2 regions of the Leptolyngbya sp. AN02str genome follow, and region 1 is predicted to be linked to the other one. Evidence: riboswitches for the same ligand, from Rfam matches in the RefSeq annotation. Region 1 holds a riboswitch; the other holds the start of a gene.

Region 1 (8,058 bases):
GATTGTTTTTGGGTGGCGAAGAGCGCGATATTTTGGCAGGAGCCGAAGCTGCCGAAGCCGCATTAGACAGTTTGGCCGGACGGGATGTTCCTAAGACCGTTCGTATGGAATAGCCATGGCGTTGGTTGATCCGGCTATCTCACAGGTGTGGGCTTTGCTCCAGCAGGGAAGCGCTCCATGGAACGTATGGCGGGCTAAGCATCCCCACGTTGCCATTGACTTTAGCTATCAAAACTTGTCTGGAGCGGATTTTAGCGGCTATGACATGAGTCGGGTTTCGTTTCATCATGCCAATCTCACCGGGGTTCACTTTGTCTCAGCCCAGCTGGTTCAGGCCAACCTGAGTCATGCCATCCTCGATGCTGCCAACTTTACGAATGCCAATGCGGCGCAGGCCGACTTTACCCTCGTACAGGGTCAGGCCGTATCTCTCAACATGGCCGATCTCAGGCATACGATCTGGGTGGGAGCCAGTCTGCCGTTGGTGCAGCTTCAGGGGGCGATGGCGGCGTTTGCGAACTGCATTGGTGCAGATGTGAGTCACGGCAACTTTCGGACTGCCGATCTCAGTTTTACCAATTTAGAACGGGCCAATCTCAGCTTTGCTAATCTGCAGCGGGTTGACCTCAGTGAAGCAAATTTGAGCAAAGCCACGCTGTATGAGGCAGATTTGGTTGGGGCCGTGTTGCCCAATGCAAACTTGCAGGGTGCAAATTTGGTGCGATCGCGCTTTGGGGGAGCGTATCTGTCTGGAGTCAGCTTACAAAACGCGACCGTGTTAGAAGCCGACTTCCGCTGGAGCAATTTGACCCGATCGGATTGGAGCGGTGCTCACACGCGTCAAGTGCAGCTATCGATGGCAAATTTGAGCTGGGCCAACTTAGGTGGGTTAGATTTGCGAGATAGTCATACAACACAAACAAATTTTAGGAAAGCAATCTTGCTAGGATGCCAATTGCCGAGCAGTTAGTCCAAGCACAATCGGTCAAGTTCCATGCCCGTCTTTTATGAGCTGTCACTTCAGTTGGTTCAAGGCTTTTGGAACTATTGTCTGAACACCATAATCCCCTGACCAAACTAGCGCGATGAATACGCCTGCTCATGTTGTTCTCAATTTGTTGTGCCTTGGGCGTCGAGATCTGGCTTCGGTGCTGACACCTGTTATTGTTGGGGCAGTTCTACCAGATGCGCCCATGTTTATCTTTTACGGCTATGAGCGCATCATTCGCGGAATGTCGGAATCTTGGATTTGGCGTGAGGGTTACTACCAAGTACACTGGCAAAATTTTATTGATTTGTTCAATTCAATTCCGCTCATGTTGCTTGGGCTTGGTATTGCAATATGGGGGCGATCGCAATTTGGGATTCTCCTTTTCACCAGCATGTTGCTGCACATCGCTGGAGATCTGCCGTTGCACCATGACGACGGTCATCGTCACTTCTTTCCATTTTCCGATTGGCGTTTTGTCAGTCCTATATCCTATTGGGATCCCAAACATTATGGCAATATCGTTTCAATCGTAGAAATATTATCTGTTGCCATGACTTCTGCAATTCTCTTTCAGAATTATCATTCCGCAGCAGGGAAATTCATCATTGGCATCATCGGAGCGTTGTACTCGCTTTATTTTTTCTATGTTGTCACTGTGTGGATGTAGCGTGTGGGTATAGACTGAATAAAGCTTACCGCAGCAGTGACTATTAGCTTGTCAAAACAAATCATCTAGCTTGTCAAAACAAATCATCAAAGCTCAATCATTTTGTCGCTTCAGAGTATAAGTTTGCGTCTCTCAGTTGTCTTAGATAGGACTGACGCACTTCATCCGAAAAACCAGGGGGTTGAATGATGTTTAAGCGCTAAGCGCTTAAACATCATTCAACTGCTAAGTCCTGTTAAAGAAGACTGAGTGCAATTGCGCAGACAACAGATCTCGTTCAAAAATTTCCGTAATTTCACTCGCGGTATGACCCAGGCAGGCAGGGCATACTCCCAATGAGATTGAGATAAGCCAACCCTCCAATGTGGGCGGAAATCTCTACTCTTGTATCAACAACAACTTTTTGCAATAAAAGTTAACGTAGGATCGAAGAAGAACGCAGACAGATCAAGTAAGTCCCTTATCGGACTCCGTCTCTCACCAGACCGTATCGTTGAGTTCTTTGTTCAATCCGTTAGGAATAGCCGCTATTCCTGTTGTTGTTAAAAAAGGACCACAACATCCATTAGCTTGCTTTCACTGCTTACGTTGCATGATTTAGCACTTGTTCAAGCCTGTTGCGTTGCTGATGTGCAGCAACATTGAGGAATGGATATGAAAATGTTTGATTCTACAACCCGCGATTTGGCTCTCGTTAGCTGGGTTGCCCTCCATCAACCTTCGCCAGAAGAGGTTTCTCTTCAACCCGCTTCTTCTCCTACTCCCACTTGGCGATCGCTCCTAACCGCCGACCTCCTTCTACCCTTGCGCCGATACATCAATCAAATCGAAGTCAACACTCCCGAATTGGCTCACAAACTATGCCAACTGATCCCATCGCAGTGTCCCTTTGAGCGCGATATCTCTGTATTTGGCAAAACGCTCTTACACATTCCTCCCCTCTGCAAGCTCAACCCTTTCTACGAAGAAGTTGTGGCACTCCGATTCCGTGCCCTGTGCTACTTGGCCGATGAATGTGGTGTGGATATTTCCTGCTATTGCTAAGATTGAGCGATCGCATTGCTTCGCACAGTCGCCTTGCACCCAACCCTTAGGTCCACTGTAAACCTTCTGATCGCATCTGCTGGTAAGCTCTCAAATCCTCCTCCCATCGCTGCTACAGACGGCAACAAAGGCTCTAAGTCCTTCTTAGAGCCTTTGTTGCTGCGTGCAAAATATTGGGTTAAACATGCGCGATCGCACTGCACTAGTTAGCTGAGGGAACCTCATCTCCCTCATCTGCCGTCGCAGCCGTTGTTGGCAACTCTAGGCAATAGCCCGCTCCATAAACCGTTTTGATGTATTGAGGACGACGGGGATCGGGCTCTAGCTTAGTGCGCAAGTGCCGCACATGAACCCGAATTGTTTCAATATCATCGTCGGGATCATAGCCCCACACTTCCTTCAAGATTTCGCTGGGAGACACCGTTTGTCCATGCCGCTGAAGCAGACAATGGAGCAGCTCAAACTCAAGGTGTGTCAACTTAACGGTGTGATCAAACCAAATCGCTTCTAGGCGCTCTGGGACCAAGGTGAGCGGGCCAAAGTTAAGAATTTCCGTATGCTTTGCCGCTTGAGGAATGCGATCAGTACGGCGCAGCAGCGCCCGCACCCGCGCCAGCATCTCTTCTACCTCAAAAGGCTTGGTGAGATAGTCATCTGCCCCCGCGTTAAACCCCTCCACTTTGTCTTGGGTTTGGCTCAGTGCTGTCAGCATCAGCACGGGGATGTCGGCGGTTCGCTCATCTCTACGGAGACGTTGGCACACCGTAAACCCATCGACTTTGGGTAACATTAGGTCGAGCATAATTAAGTCGGGGATCAGTTGCAGCGCTAAGGCTTGACCCTTGACTCCGTCAGTCGCGCGGCTAACGTCGTACCCAGCCATTTCAAGGTTGACAGCGACCAATTCAGAGATCGCAATATCGTCATCAATGACAAGAATCCGAGGCATTTAAATGGTTTTATCTCAACAAAGGTTTTACGCAGATCAGGTTAAATCTAATTGAAGTTTTAGAAGTTTTACCCCAAGATCTTAAGGAACCTACCATAGTTTTTCTGTTGATTATGCACCTTTGGCAAGAAAAACTCTACAAATAGATACATTAGTTATAACTCTAGTTTCATGTTCTGGCCTATGTCGGGCTCGAAATCGCTAAGGGCTGCTTTACGGTTGCCGCCTGATCCAGCAGCCAAGATGAACGATTGTGGCATGGGCAAAGCCTCTCAATCAAATTCTCTGTCAGGGTTTGGTGCGCTTTTTGACGAGGAAACGAGGGATTGGCATAAAGCTGTCGATCGCATTTCTAGAGCGATCGCGATCGCTCTCACTCATGTTGCAACCTAGCAACAAGGCTTAACCAACACGTTGGTTGCAAACTCAACTGTCATTGGTGATACAATCACCCACAAGCTAGGGGTGCCTGAGCGTTCAGTCCAGGCTGAGATTACACCCTTAGAACCTGAGTCCGGCTAATACCGGCGGAGGGAAGCTGTTTACTTGAAGGAACTAAATAATATGCGAAACGACTGGGTTGCTCAGCGTCGTGGACACAGCAATGTGTCTCAAATGCACTATGCGCGTCAGGGCGTGGTGACAGAGGAGATGGCATATGTAGCCCAGCGGGAAAACCTTCCCGCTGAGCTGATTCGCTCCGAAGTTGCCCGGGGGCGCATGATTATTCCTGCGAACATCAACCATATCAATTTGCAGCCTATGGCAATTGGCATTGCCTCGAAATGCAAGGTCAACGCCAATATTGGGGCATCTCCAAATTCATCAGGAATTGAAGAAGAACTTGCCAAACTGCATCTTGCGGTCAAATACGGTGCCGATACTGTGATGGACTTATCGACTGGGGGTGGCAACCTGGACGAGATTCGCACAGCGATCATTCAAGCGTCTCCTGTACCAATTGGTACAGTCCCCATTTATCAAGCGTTAGAGCAAGTGCATGGCAGGGTAGAAAACCTGACGCCCGAAGACTTTCTGCACGTCATTGAAAAGCACGCCCAACAGGGAGTGGATTACATGACTATTCATGCGGGGATTCTGATTGAGCATTTGCCGCTGGTCAAGGGTCGGCTTACAGGAATTGTGTCTCGTGGTGGCGGTATTTTGGCCCGGTGGATGCTGCATCATCACCAGCAAAATCCACTGTATACCCACTTCAATGACATCATCGCAATCTTCAAGAAATACGACGTATCGTTTAGCTTAGGCGATTCGTTGCGTCCCGGTTGCCAGCATGACGCCTCGGATGCGGCACAACTGGCGGAGCTAAAAACGCTAGGCCAACTCACCCGTCAAGCGTGGGAGCAGGATGTGCAGGTGATGGTAGAAGGCCCAGGCCATGTGCCGATGGATCAAATCGAGTTCAATGTGCGGAAACAGATGGAGGAATGCTCTGAAGCGCCTTTCTATGTATTAGGGCCGCTAGTTACGGATATTGCACCGGGCTATGACCATATTTCCAGTGCGATCGGGGCGGCGATGGCAGGTTGGTACGGGACAGCAATGCTGTGCTACGTGACGCCAAAGGAGCATTTGGGACTGCCGAATGCTGAGGACGTGCGCAATGGCTTGATTGCCTACAAGATTGCGGCCCACGCAGCCGATATTGCCCGACATCGACCCGGAGCGCGCGATCGCGACGATGAGATCTCTCGGGCACGCTATCACTTTGACTGGAACCGCCAGTTTGAGTTGGCGCTTGATCCGGAGCGTGCACGCGAATATCACGACGAAACGTTGCCAGCAGATATTTATAAGACAGCTGAATTTTGCTCGATGTGTGGTCCCAAGTTTTGCCCTATGCAAACCAAGGTCGATGCAGATGCGCTCTCAGAGTTGGAAAAGTTTCTGACTAAAGAAGCAGTAAGCTAAATTTTCGGCAGATGCCAGAGGGCACGGTTTGTTACTGAATCTACCCTCTGGCATCCGCCCTACCCAACACCGCCAAATTCAAAAAAAATTGTCGAAGGGGTAGCGATCGCAGTCGTGATATGATAGCTTAAGAAAGTTGGAAATTTCCAGCGCACGGCTCAGTAGCTCAGTGGTTAGAGCAGGGGACTCATAAGCCCAAGGTCGCAGGTTCAAATCCCGCCTGAGCCATCTTAAGTGGAAGCAATACATGGCTTACAGCAAGATCTCAATGTTTAGAGAGCTTGCATGTTTATTGGGCGTTGTTAGCCATGTTTGGCATGAGCCTAGGGTTAAAATGGGGCATTTTGCGAGTGCAGAATCAGAGGGTGGTTTGTCGATAGCTTTGGGCAATCGTCCTAGTTTTCAGGGCTCCCACACTCCCACTGCGACACTTCATAACATTACCTGAGTTTTGGATAAGCTGAAGTGCCCATTTTGGCGGGCGCGACGCGTCCGCCAAAATGGGCTTTTTTGAGGTTGATATAGAACAGTATTGGGGCTAGTCAAGCAAGCAGTGTTGTTCTTGATATGTAGTTGTTCACGACAGCAGCATCCCTTGGATTCTGGTTTTCACGGTTTTGTTTGCCAATTTGGAGAACCGTTGTGAACAAGTTCATCGGACACACCCAAGCCTAGAAAGGACTGTTTGAATCATTAAATTAATAGCCTTATGAATACGGTTGATATACAAGGTGATCTTAAATCCAAGCTAAATAAAGATTGAAAAATTGATAGCAGTAGAAATCAGCTTAGAAAAGCTAAAGACAAAAAAAGACAGATAAAAGAAAAATTTTAATATAAAAAATCACATTAATAAAGGAGGAAAAGACTACAACACGAAAAACAAGATGGACATTTTTAACATCATCCCAAGAACCATTTAATCAAGCCCGTTAAAAACAGGCAAACGATATACCAGAATCTCTTGCCAACATAGCAAAGTAAGGTCTCAAAGCATCGCCACACGATGTTCAAAGTAATATTCACACGCGACTCTAGAGGATTTCTGTTGGTGCTCTAGAAACATCTACAAGTGTATCTTCACTGAATTACGAAAATTGCAGAATTACGAGGAATAACCAAGGACGAGTTCCTCTCAACCACCTCACGCTGACTAAGCTCGCAGAACGACGACATTGCGACCTTAGTCAGGAGGATTGTAGGGAAGAAATTTGTAGGGAAAAGCCGTAATGGTAATTCTCGTGACAATCCTTGGGAAATGCAATTTCTATACTGGGGAGACAGCACCTGTATACTGCATACAAACTGATAAGATTCATGGGCTTATGTATCTTCTATTCATGCAGCTATTTATTATGAAACTACTTATTCTAAAAACGTGTGAGTCGGGCTTTGCTTCGTTTGCAGCCTAGTCATCTCTGTTTCGCCGCTCCGTTGTTTCGTTAATACATTATTTGATACATCTTTGAACGCATGACGCATTTATCTAGCGATCGCCCTACTCTAAGCATCAACGGTTCTGTCGTTTCTTTGGCATCTACGCCTCCTACAATGACCCTGCTGCAATTTCTTCAGCAGAGTGGACGCACCGGCACCAAGGAGGGATGTGGAGATGGCGACTGTGGGGCTTGTACGGTGGTGCTGGTTGGTCAAGATGCCGACGGCCAACCTCAGTACCAGGCGGTCAATAGCTGCCTCATTCCGGTAGGGGCGCTAGTGGGGCGAGATGTGATTACCGTTGAGGGGGTTGCGAATGGCGCGTTGCATCCGGTGCAAGCGGCCATGGTGGAATTGGGAGGTTCGCAGTGTGGCTACTGTACACCCGGATTCATTATGAGTATGTTTGCGGCTTACTACGATGGGCCAATGGATGATGTAGCGATTGAGGGCAACTTGTGCCGATGTACGGGGTATTTGCCCATTCGCCGAGCAGCCCAGCAAGTTGTCGAAGCGCGATCGCCCCAAGCGTGCGACTCCTTTGCCCAAAAGCTGACTGCAGCAACGCCAACATTGGCCCCGGTGAGCTATGAGCATCACGAGCATGCATTTTATCGGCCGACTGAGCTGCGATCGCTCCTGACCCTGCTGGCAGAATACCCCAATGCCACACTCATCGCTGGAGGCACCGATTTGGGCTTAGAGTTGAGCCACCATCGCCAACATTACCCAATCATGATTTCTCTAGAAGCCGTGCAAGAGCTTCAGGGCATCACCCAAACCGATGCTGCTGTCACCATTGGCGCAGCCGTTCCCCTAAGCCAGGTGGAGAAAACGCTACAAGGAGTTTTCCCCAGTTTAGATACAATGCTGTACTGGTTTGCGGCACGGCAAGTGCGCAATCGGGCCACTGTGGGCGGCAATATTGGCACTGCTTCGCCCATTGGCGACTTGCCGCCTGTATTGCTCTCACTGGATGCGACGATTACGGTCACGAGCGTTCGGGGCGATCGCACTTTGCCACTGTCAGAGTTTTTC
Region 2 (8,058 bases), on a different contig from region 1:
ATGTTTGTGTGTAGGTGAATGACAGTTGTGGTTTTGAGCAGGCTGTGCTGTAACGGCGATCGCCAATCTGGATAGAATCGCTAGCAAAAGATTGCCTGCCCAAAACCAGTTCATTCATGTCAATTCATCAAAGAAGAGCGATCGCCCGTTGCCCGCTACTCGTCGGACAATGAATCAACGAGCGACATGTAAGGGTGAACCTGCTCTTTCATTTGCTCAAAGTTGAAGCGATCGCCTTTTGCTGTATAAGCGGCATAAACCTGCCAAGTTAGCGCAATTATCGTTGAAACAACAAGCGAGGCCACAAAGCTCACCAGCAAATCCCCTCCAAATGGAATTGGCAACCAAGGGGAATAGTCGGGTTTGGGGAAGAATAATGCCCCAGCCGCAATTCCAGCAAGGCAACTAACCAGCGCAACCGTGCCTGTGATCTGGCGAGAGTATAGCCCAAGCAAAATGGGTATGAACGCTCCAGCACAAACCAAGTCGGCTAGTAGGAAGAGATACAAAACGTTGTACCCTTGAGCGGCGATCGCCACCGCAACAGAGCCGATCACAACCGTAAGCACTCGAGTAGCGCGCAAATGCCCAGCCGTTTGCATATGCGGCCACAACCTCACCAAATCGAGCGTAAACACACTGGTGATGCCGTTGAGCAACGTATCAACACTGCTCATGACCAACGCCAACGCCAAAATAAGAATTGCGATAAAGAACCAAAATGGAAGCTGGAGTTGTTGAATCAGCGAAAAGAATGTTTGATCGCTGTTAAAACCAAAATGCATTCCCAAAATGCCCAAACTACCTGCAACAAACAGCATGGGTAGAATAATCAGCGATGAAGCCAGAAACGCAGTGCGAACAGTTTGGTTATTGCGTGCAGCATAGATGCGTTGCCAGTTGCCTTGATTAAAAATTTCAGCAACCAGAACTGCAATAAATAACGTGGCTCCAAACTTGAGTCCGGGAAGATTGCTGAATGATAAAAGCTCGGGTGCATTTTGCTGAATAGGCTGCAATGCAGGGCCCAAGCCCCCAAGCGCCAAAATCGTAACCGTCAGGCTAATCAGCAGTAACGGCACAATCACCACAAACTGCACCATATCCGTGAAGATAGTGGTTGCTAAGCCGCCATAGGTTGTGTACACAAATGTCGCTGCCATAACGAGCAGGGCTGTCCATCCCAACGGCACGTCGGCCAAAATTTGCACAGCTTTGGCAATGCCCGTTAGCTCCGCTGTTAAATACACGAACATGTAGAACACAATAATGGCCAGCGTGAGCCCGTACATTTGCTGGCCAAATCGATACAAAACGAATTCGTTCAACGAGTGGCCATTGGGCATGAGTTGGCGAATGCGAGGCCCAATTTGAATAAACAGGGCGATCGGTGCTGCGGAACCAAGACAGTAGCCCAAAATGCCGGCAACTCCGCTGGTGGCACCAACCTCGGGAGGACTAAACAAGATCCAAACGCCCATGGCCGATGCTACCAGCGTGGCAAACGTCATCCAGTTCCCAAACTGGTTTCGGCTAGAAACAAACTCCTCCAGCGTGATGATGCGCTTGCTGGCATGTAAAAAACCAATGAGCGCAAAGGCTCCAGCCGTAACCAGGGTAATTAATAGAGCAACGGCTCCAATCGGCATAGCTTCCCTTCCTCAAAGCAAAATTAGAACGAGCGCAGTATCAAGGCTGCAGCTAAGGCTGCAATTAAGGCCGCAATCAAGCCTGTAGTGAAACTGCATGTGTTCTAGAAACGTTGGCCAGAGGTGGCGAGTGGTGTGTTGATGAGAGTCAATGGAATCTGATAGGTGAGGCGATCGCGCCAACAGCAAAAAAGCCAGAGCAGCACAAACCCGTGCAATATGCATAGGTTCTCTTACCTTTTGCTGAAATGAGAAGCCGCAACCAATCGTTCACTCCTCAACGAAAGAGTGCGGTTGCTTGCTACATGATGCGGACACCATTGCTTTAGAGTTAGCTCTAATCAATGCTTCCCTCCGCTGGTACTAACCAGACTCAGGTTCCAAGGGTATAATCTCAGCCCGATCGCTCAGGCACCCCTAGCTTGATGAATAGAATATCACTTTCGGTACAAGATTTTTGGCGATCGCCCTCAATCCACAATTCAAGTAAAAATTCGTAGCAACTCGTCGTATTTGTAACACCAAAACACGCTTCAAAAGACTTAACATAAAGGTTAATGAATGTAAAAGACACACCCAGCAAGATTTATGGCAGGATTTTTTGGCTTTCTCGGAAAGAAAAATGACCAGGCAGCTCCCACTGCCAAAGGTGAAAAAGTCCGCGCCTATTTCTTAGACGCAGACGATGCAAAAACCTACGGCAACATCGATTACATGAGAACGGCAAAAGCCGTCCGCCGCACATTTCCCAAAACCATTGGTAACGGCGGAGAGTTTGAGCAAACTGTTCAAGTCTCTTCTATGGGGGTTGTGAAGCCGGGCACCCCATCTATGAATGGATCTGCTCCTAGTGCGCCCACTTTCATCAATAGCACCACCAGCCAGCCGAGTGCTCCTGCCACTCAGTCTCAAGATCAAACCGCTGAGCGCCGTCGTACCGATACCAGCATGGACATGTTCCGCAACATGGCAAAAGATATTCGGAAGCGATAAATCGGCGTTTTAGCCAACAAATAACTGGTCTTAGGCCATCTAGCCAGCTCAAATTTGCAAAACTGGACCTCGTGGGCCTTTTCATCATGTGAAAAATCATGTGGGAAGGCTCACGAGGTCCCATTTATTGAGGAGAGCTTTTAGAGATCGAGCATAGAGATCAAACTCGGTTTATCAAGATGAAGCACAGGCCTGTTCCAATCTCTTCTGGGTGTGGGGTTGGGTTGTGAAATGATTGGTCGTGGTCTACCTGCAACCTACGTCCAAACCCGTTAAATGCTGTCCAGACTGACCAATCCTGGCTGGGAGGTTAAAGAGGCTGAGGCTTGATTCATTGCAACCTAAGACCTCCTGTATGAATCATTGCGTGGCGGAGGTGCGCAATGCTCCCTGCTTCAAACAGCCATTCGTGCAGGATGCCTCGGTGAACTGGGCGAGCGGCATAACTTTTTGGTGCTCAGGGATACATACGCCGATATGCATAAGTTTTGACTTAGTTGCAGAATAGTGAAAGTCCTTTTTTCGAAACAAGCCTTGAAATCTCAGCATCCTCTTCTTCGACTTCTGCACTATGGTCAGGTGTATCGCGTGCAAATGTGGCAGGCAATTACCTGCTCTATTTTGAATAAGATTTTTGACCTGGCTCCACCTTTGTTGATTGGTGCGGCTGTGGATGTAGTTGTGCAGCAGGAAAACTCTTGGCTAGCACAATTTGGTATTGAAGGTGTGACGCAGCAGCTTGGGGTCATCATCGCCGCGAGCATGGTGATTTGGAGTTTAGAGTCTTTGTTTGAATATGCCTATGCGCGGTTGTGGCGCAGCTTGGCGCAGCGTGTGCAGCACGACCTCCGGCTTGATGCCTACAGCCATATTCAAGAGCTGGAAATGGAATATTTTGAGAGCCAAAGCACGGGGCGGTTGATGTCGATTTTGAATGATGACATTAACCAACTGGAGCGCTTTTTAGACTTTGGCGCGAATGAGGTGCTGCAAGTTGCTGCTACGGTTGTGCTCATTGGTGGCATTTTCTTCTATCTAGCACCTGGTGTGGCGTGGTTGGCCATGTTGCCCATGCCGTTTATTTTGTGGGGATCGGTGGCATTTCAAAAACTGTTGGCTCCGCGTTATGCCGATGTGCGAGAAAAGGCCAGTTTGCTGAATGGCCGCTTGTCGAATAACTTTGGCGGCATTATGACGATTAAAAGCTTTGCCACCGAAGCTTATGAGATTGAGAGAATTCGGCATGAAAGTCAGGCCTATAGCCGCAGCAATGAACGGGCGATCGCGCTAAGTGCTGCGTTTGTGCCGCTTATCCGCATTTTGATTTTGTTGGGATTTGTTGCGACGCTATTTCTGGGTGGGTTGGCGGTAGTCAACGGCACTCTATCCGTGGGTAACTACAGTGTGCTGGTGTATTTGATTCAGCGATTGCTATGGCCGTTGACTCGGTTGGGCGAAACATTGGATCAGTATCAGCGGGCGATGGCTTCTACCAACCGTGTGCTGGATGTGTTGAATACGCCGCTCACGATTCACTCTGGTCGCGCTCCGTTGCCTGCGAATCGGGTAAGTGGCGAAATCGATCTTCAGAATATTCGCTTTGCTTACCGCGATCGCCAATCGGTAATTCATGACTTGTCGCTGCATATTCCTGCCGGAAAAACAATTGCGATTGTTGGCTCCACCGGATCTGGCAAAAGTACATTGGTGAAACTGCTGCTGCGACTGTATGAGGTTTCTGAAGGGCGCATCACGCTGGATGGGCAAGATATTCGCGAGATTCAGCTGCGGGATTTGCGGCGAGCAATTGGCTTGGTGAGCCAGGATGTGTTTCTGTTCCACGGTACGGTGTGGGAAAACATTACCTACGGCACCCCCGATGCCACGTTTAAGGAAGTGGTGGAAGCCGCAAAAATTGCTGAGGCTCATGAGTTTATTGAGCAGCTGCCCGATGGATACGATACGGTGGTGGGCGAGCGAGGCCAAAAACTATCAGGTGGGCAACGGCAGCGCCTGGCGATCGCCCGTGCTGTCCTCAAAAATCCACCGATCCTCATTCTGGATGAGGCTACTTCTGCCGTGGACAACGAGACGGAAGCGGCGATTCAGCGATCGCTGGAGCGCATTACCCAAAACCGCACTACCATTGCGATCGCCCATCGACTATCCACGATTCGTAATGCCGATCGCATTTACGTCATGGAGTACGGCAGGCTGATTGAGCAGGGTCGCCACGAAGACTTGCTTGCTGCAGACGGGGTATATGCTGGCCTATGGAAGGTGCAAATGGGGTTGAGAACTAAGCCCCATCCGTAGATAGTTGAGATGATTGGCCCTAGAGGTATTGCGGGCAGCCAACAACCTCAAACCTCTAGGACTCTGCCAAAGATGGCTAAGAGGATGTCTAGGAAGTCAAAAAATAGTCACCCTTTGGGAAGCGCAAAGCGCTACATCCCCTATCCCCTGCTCCCAGTTTTGGGAGCAGGGGAGATGCAAACCCTTTCCCTTCGCAAGTTTGGGAGGGGAGAATAACCAATGGTGGGACAATACCCGAAGCTTGAGGCACTTTTCAGACGTTCTCTAAGCCTGAACTTAAGGGATAAAGGGAAAGAAAATGCGTAAACCCTTGCGCAAAGACAACAGAAAAATGACCTCACGCACCTCAGGTGAGAGTTCTCCTGGGGCATTGAGGACGACCTGAATGGCTGCCTGCTGCTCAGCATACTCCTGAGCGGTAAGAGCCTCCCCATCAATTGGCGATCGCCCTTCCAAAATAATTTGAGTTCGCAGAACCTCTTCGGGGATGTCTTCTGGAGGGGGCAATGCGTGGCTGGGGGCGATCGCACCTAGGGCCGCCAAGCTGCTCAATCCCGCTAGCGCTGCTTGCTGCCACAACAGCCATCGGCTCTGAGTGAAAAGCCAGTCGTTCACTGCAATTTCTCCTGCGTGCTGCTTCTATCATGCCTTGTCAGCAAGCCCAGGGGGTAACGGTTCGCCACATAGATGATGAATATCGCGAATACGCTCAAACAACCAGGGGTGCTCGGTGCGGTAGTGGGGCAACAGGGCAAGTGGGCTAAGTAATGCAGCCGCAGTCAGATCAGCTACCGAAGGGCGATCGCCGACTAAATACCGATCAGACCAACGTTCCTGCAAAAATACCAAGGCATCGGCTAAGCGCTCTTTTGCCAAACGAACTCGCGCTTCTGTCATGCCGTATTGTCGGCGCACAACTTGAATAATGACTTGGCTGGTGAAGGAGGGATCGATCGCTTTGCCCTCTTTGGCTCGGTAGTCGTAATACACAAATCGGGTTGCGACACCGATGCTTTCATCTAGCCAATCTTCTAGCATTTTGACTTCATGCTTGAGCAAGTCGGTTGCTGGAAATAAAGGTGGATCTGGAAAGGTTTGTTCCAAATACTCAAAGATGTGGGTCGAGTCTGCGATCGCCTTGGAAGACTTTGAATGATTCAATAACAAAACAGGCACCGTAGTTGTGCCCGCTAGTGCTTTGATCTTTGGAATATGTAGTCCAGGAGTTAAATTTTCAATCTGAAATTCAGCGTTTTTATAATTCAGCGCTAGCCTAACTTTTCGACAGTAATGCGAGGTGCTGAACTGCAGTAATAACATGAATAGAGATGAAATGGAAAAAAAGTGAGTAGGCTAATTTCCCAAGCACAAAATTCAATCGTGTCTCAGGCGATCGCTCAAGATCAAATGCTTTAATAGCAAACGTCAACACGATAGCAATCGCTTGTAGAAACTAGCCTACAGATGAATGAATGCTAGGAAGCCATCAAAGAAAATGGACCCCAGACTCTAAATTCATGAGCAGAATCTATATTCTGGAGAATCATCAAAATTAAGGCGAAGGAGAAGCAGCGGGAGACTCAGCAGGAGCTTCAGCCGGAGGTGCTTCACCGCCACCACCTGCACAAGCACCCAACACGGTAACCAAACCCAAAGCCAACAACAAACCGATGGTTTTCTTCATAAGAGGTCTCCTTGTACAAATTGAAGCAAACTTTGAACGCAAGCTTCATCGTAAATTGCTTACTGAGTCTATAACAAAGACCCAATAGACTAACAAATATAATCTTCTTTTCATGAGAAGATTGTCAACTGTTTTATGTTTTTATGCAAAAACTCGGAGAATGATAAAAATATCCTTTGATTTAATTCCAAAGCAAGAAAAACGATCTCAATTTTAAGCTTGAGATAGTCTGGAATTTGAGTAAATTATGGATTTTATAGATTGAATCTAACTTGCTTCTCTGGGAAAAATGATTGAAAGGCGCTGTTAAAAATTTGCCGAAGCTCTATCTATTCAAGCACATACCTGGAATTATAAACGCGTAAAGTAAGAACTCTGTAAGTTATCTAGTTTTAAACCCTACTATTTCTACTTCAATAGTGCTCTCAAAATCATCTATTCTCGTATCCGATTGGTATGTGCCGCCTAGTCAGGAAAGACTTGTGTGGTTAAACGATGGCAGTCGCTTGAACTGTGAGAAATATAAAATTTGAAATAGCGTTCTTCTGTGTCGTTTTTGTGTCGTTTTTGTGTCAACTATCCTTTGGCAGGAGTTGAGAAGCGTAGAATTTCGGTCTGAGATGGGAGTTGGTAAGGTGTTCGCTTCCCTGCCATAGGTTCGCCAGTATGCTTTTGGAAAATACACTTTTGAGAGATATGAGTAGCGTGTGTCCCCATATCTCTCAAAAGTGTATGTAGCAGATGGGTTGTAGCGGGAGTAGCTCTACTGTGCGGGGGGCTACTCTGCAGGGGCTTCTGCGGGTGGTGGAGCATCAGTAGGCTGGGGGCCGCAGGCGCCTAAGAGTGCTGTGACGCTGAGCAGAACACATAGACTCATGAACTTGCGCATTTTTTTCCTCGTGATGAGGTGAAGGGATGGAGAACAGATGAGTCGCCGACGGGCTAAGTACAGTCGAGTGCGAGTGCGAGGTGAACTCTCGTTCAACCACAGTTCGTCGATCTGTGACTTCTTTGAGAAGAATACCGCTCTCTTTTTTCAGAAACCTCTGAAAAAAGAGAGGGATCCGAGGACCAATTTGCTCGTGAAGCTTGAATAAAATCTTCCTTTTGTTAGAGATTGGGGTATGCGATCGCCCATTTGTGCCCAAAAGTGATGCGCTATACCAACACTAGATTATCTCGATGTACAACGGTGGCCTCGCCTTCGTAGCCCAAAATTTGGGGAATTGCCTCGGAATGGTGTCCCCGAATTTGTTGCAGTTCGGTGCTGTTGTAGTTCACAATGCCTCGGGCAATTTCATTGCCATGCTGGTCGCAAATTTGCACGGCATCGCGACTTTGAAATTCACCCTCAACCTCTTTAATTCCTGCGGCTAAGAGCGACTTTCCGGCATCTCGAATGGCGGCCACGGCTCC

What was found. Region 1 has a riboswitch for thiamine pyrophosphate ahead of thiC (phosphomethylpyrimidine synthase). Riboswitches for the same ligand answer to the same signal wherever they lie in the genome.
Region 2: it holds a riboswitch for thiamine pyrophosphate, as region 1 does, so the genes downstream of both, ACQ4M4_RS24110 (sodium:solute symporter family transporter) here and thiC (phosphomethylpyrimidine synthase) in region 1, are expected to answer to the same signal.

The regions. Positions count from the first base shown of each region.
Region 1 is NZ_JBNXVR010000006.1:158,162-166,219, forward strand. It holds gene ACQ4M4_RS06715 (hypothetical protein) at 1-113, shown strand, start outside; gene ACQ4M4_RS06720 (pentapeptide repeat-containing protein) at 116-970, shown strand; gene ACQ4M4_RS06725 (hypothetical protein) at 1,086-1,658, shown strand; gene ACQ4M4_RS06730 (Mo-dependent nitrogenase C-terminal domain-containing protein) at 2,319-2,702, shown strand; gene ACQ4M4_RS06735 (response regulator transcription factor) at 2,905-3,651, opposite strand; gene ACQ4M4_RS06740 (hypothetical protein) at 3,835-4,044, shown strand; TPP riboswitch at 4,103-4,204, shown strand; gene thiC (phosphomethylpyrimidine synthase) at 4,216-5,583, shown strand; tRNA gene ACQ4M4_RS06750 (tRNA-Met) at 5,739-5,811, shown strand; gene xdhA (xanthine dehydrogenase small subunit) at 7,057-8,058, shown strand, end outside.
Region 2 is NZ_JBNXVR010000045.1:49,269-57,326, reverse strand. It holds gene ACQ4M4_RS24110 (sodium:solute symporter family transporter) at 156-1,649, opposite strand; TPP riboswitch at 1,982-2,078, opposite strand; gene ACQ4M4_RS24105 (hypothetical protein) at 2,238-2,642, shown strand; gene ACQ4M4_RS24100 (ABC transporter ATP-binding protein) at 3,177-4,958, shown strand; gene ACQ4M4_RS24095 (hypothetical protein) at 5,235-5,573, opposite strand; gene ACQ4M4_RS24090 (glutathione S-transferase family protein) at 5,601-6,278, opposite strand; gene ACQ4M4_RS24085 (hypothetical protein) at 6,511-6,642, opposite strand; gene proB (glutamate 5-kinase) at 7,801-8,058, opposite strand, start outside.